Desulforapulum autotrophicum HRM2: one gene and its partner. The protein of the gene in region 1 interacts with the protein of each later gene in a pairwise test. Links are inferred from orthologs where the notes say so. Each region holds a gene or a part of one and is shown on either strand. Other genes may lie near its edges.

The links.
Region 2: the proteins of priA (region 1) and HRM2_RS24315 interact in binary tests that used the Escherichia coli proteins (3 or more experiments, as listed by UniProt). The link is inferred for Desulforapulum autotrophicum HRM2 from one-to-one orthologs.

The regions. Positions count from the first base shown.
Region 1 is NC_012108.1:606,959-610,007, reverse strand. It holds priA (replication restart helicase PriA), read right to left. Parts: upstream 2,725-3,049; coding sequence 277-2,724; downstream 1-276. Other genes in the region: upp (uracil phosphoribosyltransferase), read left to right, coding at 2,857-3,049; HRM2_RS02650 (hypothetical protein), read left to right, coding at 1-74.
Region 2 is NC_012108.1:5,551,344-5,554,116, forward strand. It holds HRM2_RS24315 (single-stranded DNA-binding protein), read right to left. Parts: upstream 1,750-2,773; coding sequence 1,252-1,749; downstream 1-1,251. Other genes in the region: HRM2_RS24310 (hypothetical protein), read right to left, coding at 1-367; HRM2_RS28415 (Fic family protein), read left to right, coding at 1,086-1,202; HRM2_RS24320 (THUMP domain-containing class I SAM-dependent RNA methyltransferase), read left to right, coding at 1,911-2,773. UniProt on the Escherichia coli protein: Plays an important role in DNA replication, recombination and repair. Binds to ssDNA and to an array of partner proteins to recruit them to their sites of action during DNA metabolism. Acts as a sliding platform that migrates on DNA via reptation.

The DNA of each region.
Region 1 (3,049 bases):
GCGCCGTTTTTCTGTCCCAGGAGCACTTTGACAACCTTGGACCCTACCTTTTTTTCAACAAACTCCTGGGCTGAAGCAAAAAATTTCCGGATAGGCTCGTTTGAACAAGGCTCGCATAAACCGCCCCTAACTCGTGGTTGACCGAAAACCCGTGTTTGGACCAAAAATTGCCCATATGCAAGGCGCAAAAATTTCTGAAACCGGAGCGTACTACTGTACGTGAGGATTTCAGAAATTTGCAGCAACGCCGCAAATGGGTGAGTTTTCGTTCAAACACTAACTCATGGAATAGGGGTCCACATCAATTCCAACAGTAACCTCCCTGTTGGCAAAAACCTTTTTCTCGGCCAGCATGGCCCGGACAAGCCTGTTCAACAGGGTTGCCCGGGGACTTTTCAACAGGATCTGCCACCGGTAGCGCATGGCGATCTTTGGAATACCCGCCTCAATAGGGCCGAGGATCTGAACCAGATGACCATTTTCACGGTCCTGGTCAACCAGGCGCTTGCACTCTTCGCCCACAAAGAGGGCATGTACCTTAACCTTGTCCTTATCGAGTCCCGAAATTTTCAGCTGAATAATCCTGGAGACCGGTGGATAGCCAAGCCCCTTTCTAAAAGGGATTTCCTTATGGTAGAATTCGACAAAGTCCTGATTTTTGGACGCCTCAATGCTGAAATGTTCAGGATTGTAGGTCTGCATGACCACCCGCCCCTTTCGATCCCCCCGCCCGGCCCTTCCCGCCACCTGGGCCAGGAGCTGAAAGGTCCTCTCTCCTGCCCTGAAATCGGGAAAATTAAGCGAAAGATCTGCACAGATCACCCCCACCAGGGTGATAAACGGAAAATCATGGCCCTTGGCAAGCATCTGGGTGCCGATGATTATATCCACGGTTCGATGCTTCACCTTTTTCAGAATGGAAACCATGGCCCCCTTTTTAGAGCCAGTATCCTGGTCAAGCCTTGCCACCCTTGCGTCCGGAAAAAGAACCTGAAGCATGTTTTCAATACGCTCGGTGCCAAACCCCAGGGGTTTGATCCGTCGGGCATTACAATTGGGACAGGGCTGATTCATGGACATGGAAAATCCGCACAAATGGCAGCGGAATTCGTTTGTGTCCATGTGCAGTGTCATGGTCAGATCGCAAAATTTGCACTTCACCGGCTCATTACACGCCTGGCACACGGGATAGGTGGCAAACCCCCGACGGTTCAGAAAAATCAGGGCCTGCTCTCCACGCTCAAGGCAATGGCCGATCCCCCTTGAAAGTTCGGGAGTAATGATCCGCTCTATACCCCTGAAGTCCTTGTAGCGCTTGAGGTCCACAAGCTCTATCTCAGGCAGGGGATGGCAGTTGACCCGTTTTGTCAGCTTGAGTTCCTTGAATCTTCCCTCGCACACATTGTAATAGGATTGCACAGACGGGGTTGCCGACCCCAGGACCACAGGGATGTTCTCAATTTTGGCCCGAACCACGGCAATGTCCCGGGCGTTGTAGCGAAGGCCGGTCTCCTGCTTGTAGGAGGTATCGTGCTCCTCATCCACAATGATGATACCCAGATTGTTGATGGGAGCAAACACCGACGACCGAACCCCGATGACAATGACGGCATCCCCGGTCATGATCCGGTTCCACTGGTCAAGGCGTTCCCCCATGGTCAGGCCACTGTGGAGCACAGCGATCTTTTTGCCAAATCTTGCCCGAAAACGCCGTTCGGTCTGGGAAATCAGGGAAATCTCCGGCACAAGCACCAGGGCACCCTGCCCCCTGTCCATGGCCTCGGTCACAAGGCGCAGGTAGACCTCGGTCTTGCCACTGCCCGTAACACCCGAAAGCAGATACCGGGAAAATCCCTTGTCCATCTCCGAGATCACCTGGTTCACAACCCCTGCCTGCTCGTCCATCAACTCAGGGGGCACGTCGGGATCCACCGGGTCCCCCAGGGGGTCCCTGAACACCTGACGCTCGATGACTTCAAGGTAGCCTGCCCCGGCAAGAATCTTCACAAGCTTCGGGGCCGTGGGCACCTCCTGCTTGAGAAGGGTCAGGGAGATTTCGCCCTTTTCACGGACAATCTCCAGGATCTGCCTGCGTTTGGCAGACATCCGCTCCATGGGCTCCCCCTGTCCGGTGGGCAGGATAAATTTCTCAGTCTTCATCTGGATCTGATCTTTTTTCAACCGTGCCGCCTGCTGGATCACACCCTTCTGGATCAATCGCCTGACAAGGGCCGAAACAGATGGGTTCTTACCCCGTCCCACAAGACTCTTCACCGAGACAGATCCTTTTTTTTTCAACAGATCCACAACGGCCTGTTCTCTGGGCGAGAGATCAGGCAGGTCAGGCAGGTCAGGCAGGTTTCCAGGTTTTTCAACAAGGGAGAGAAACGAAACGTCATACCGGTTCAGCCCCTTTGGAAGTGCAGCCTTGATCACCTCACCCAGGGGATGGATGTAGTAGTCAGACACCCATCTGAACAATTCGATCATGGCCGGAGGAAAAAGGGGGGCCTCATCCAGAAGTCCCTGGATGGGTTTTGCCTTAAATTCAGTGTTTTCATGGCCCGGGCCAAGGACATAGCCCGTAACCCTTCTATTCCCAAAGGGAACCAGCACCCGCATACCCGGAATTGCCTCGGCAGCAAGATCCAAAGGAAGGGTATAGGTAAAAGTGCCATGGACAGGAAGGGCAACGGCAATCTCGATAAAATTCTGATTTTCCATTCACCCCTTTCACCACAAAACCATAAAAAGATCAACCGCGCACTCATTTTTCTTGACTATAGGATCTGTTTTTTCCTATGTTTAAGGGATTTATCAATCAATCGCAAATAATTTATAGACCAAGGAGGAATAATGGCTGTTTACGTGGAAGACCACCCACTCATAAAGCACAAACTCGGATTGATGCGCCAGAAGGACATTTCCACAAAGGATTTCAGGGATCTGGCATCCGAAGTGGCAGGACTGCTCACCTATGAAGCAACCCAGGATATGGAAACAGAGGTCGCAACCATAGACGGCTGGGCAGGACCTGTTCAGGTCGAAA
Region 2 (2,773 bases), 4.9 Mb from region 1 along the record:
GGGAAAGGGCCTGCAAGTATAAATTGATACATTCCACCGATGGCTGAATGGTGAATGAACCGTCAAATGCATCCAGTTCGTATAACAGCCGGAATCGAATTTCATAGAATCTATTGTCGGAAATCGAATAAATACGATCGGTAAACTCCTTGCCTTTTTTTACATTCAAAAGCGTATTGATAAATTCGCTGGAATATTTATCAATTTCAGCTGGCCCTGGGATTTTTGTTCTCGGGTTTTCGTTCTTAAGTGCCTGAAACTGAAAATGGATCAGACTGAAAACTTTATTTTTCAGGTCATCCCGCTGTAACTCACTGTCAAGGCTGCCAAGGGCAAGGGAATGGAGACAAAACTCAATTGTATTCACAAAAAGCGAAAAATGATCGACAACATAAAAAGGAGATGTTTCACGATGGGGCTGCAACTGACAGACAGGCTTCGTGATTGCAAGGGCATACGACCTCTGGAATATGGGATCATTGGGATATTCTATCATATGCGTTATAACTTTTGGTTATGATATATGTCATTTGCGTCTAACAAAATTTAAAGCAACTTAAGATGATGGACATAATTTTGAAGCATAATGCTCTGAGACACAGCATACGCCACAATTTTTATACCTTAGAAAATTATCGACTCCTACCATCTCTCCAAAATTTTATTAAAACATACGATTCTTAGAATAAGTACGGACAGCTTAAAAAGTCAATACGCTAGTCGCCCCATGTAAAGAAATAAACTTCGTTAAAAATCAATTTTCGATAAACAAACCCAAAACTCGGGACTGGGCCCAGAATTTTCCAGCCAACAACCTGTTATTCGCTTTACAGATATTCGCATCTTGTGACCGGTTTGCCCTGTCCACAAGTAAAAGAGATTGCAGCCTAATGGATCCATCAACTGCTCCTTCAGGAAACGTGTATACTGGAGGGTGGTCCTGGCAGATACGACTCGAATCCGATATAAGAATGCAATGGTGCAAAGGGACTAGGTCGGGACCAAGTTGAAATATTGACAGTATGCAAGAGATAACAGGCTGTTCCAGATCTATTGACCCTGGTAGGTAAAACGAATCGAACCAAATTCCCCACGGATCTTTTAAAACCCCTGCTTTAAAAGCAGGGCTGGTCGAAAAGACCATTCAGGACAAACCCAAAAGCGGTAAACAGAGATACCGTGATACAAAAAAAAGGATGTAAAACCGAAGCCTTACACCCTAAAAGTTTACAATTTAAATAATGGTAACGGTTAGAACGGAATATCATCCTTGGGCGGCACAGACCCGCCAGATCCGCCGCCCTTATATCCGCCGCCCTGGGGCGCCCCACCCTGCTGATAACCGGCATTTCCCTGGTAACCACCGCCCTGGGGAGCGCCGCCCCCCTGGCCACCCTGATAGCCACCGCCCTGTTGAGCGCCACCACCACCACCGCCACCACCGATAAAGTTGAACTCCCTTATAATGATGTCTGTTGAATAACGGGTAACGCCGTCTTTTTCATACTGGCTGTAAGTAATCTCGCCTTCCACATAGAGCTGATTACCCTTGTTCACATACTGGGAAATCAGTTCGCCTGTCTTGCCAAAGGCGGTGCAGCGATGCCACTGGGTGACCTCCTGTCCGTCCTTCATCTTTTTTGAGGTTGCAAGGGAAAATTTACACACCGCAAGCCCGGAGGGGGTGTATGTCATTTCCGGATCTCTGCCAAGATGACCTAAAATAATCGCTTTGTTAACGCCAGCCATGATAAACTCCTGTTTATTTTGTTTTAATTATGTGAATGCTTGTTTGAAGGCATTGATTCTGGAATCTGATCTGTTCTGTTCATAAAAAACTTTTACCGGAATTATGAACCAGTGTCAAACCCGACGTTTACTTGGGGCATTTAAAAGGATATAATCACACCATGAAACCAACACCATTTGAAAAACGGATAAAACGACGGGTAACCGCAAGAAAGCAGACCTTTTTTGCGTCCACAACCCCGGGGCTCAAACAGATCCTGGCCGCTGAATTTGCAGCCCTTCCCCTGGAAACGGAACATTTTACCATGGCCGAGGGCGGGGTTGTATTCACAGGTCCCATGAAATCCTGCTACCTTGCCAATCTTTACCTTGGAACCGCCTCCAGAATCACCATGGAGGTTGCGGAATTCAAGGCTGAAAACTTCAGAACCCTTGAAAAAAAACTGGCCCAGGTCGAGTGGGAGCTCTTTCTTAAAAAAAGGAGCCATATCCATGTGGAGGCCACCACCCACCACTCAAGGCTATATCACACGCGAGCCATTGAAGAGCGGGCCGTTCAGATCATCCAGGACCACCTTGACATGGCGGCACCAGAATCACCCGGCGCACCTGCCAGTTACAAGATCCTGATCCGGGTCAGGGACGACCGGTTTTTCATCTCTTTAGACACCAGCGGAGACCTTCTCCACAAGCGGGGGCTCACAAGCGCAGTGGGTATGGCCCCCCTGCGGTCAACCCTTGCCCGTTCGATTCTGATCCGGACAGGCTTTTCAGGCAGGGAACCGTTGATGGATCCCATGTGCGGGTCAGGCAGTTTCCTCGTTGAAGGGGCAATGATGGCATCCCAGATTCCCCCGGGATTTTATCGGCAGTTTGCCTTTGAACATTTCCCCTGTTTCAGCCAGGCCCAGTGGAACCACCTGAAAAAAACGGCAGAAAAAAATTTCCGGAACGTGGAAACGCCCCTTATCTTTGGTTTTGACCAGGCCGGGAATCTGATTGCGGGTCTTGAGCAAACCCTTTC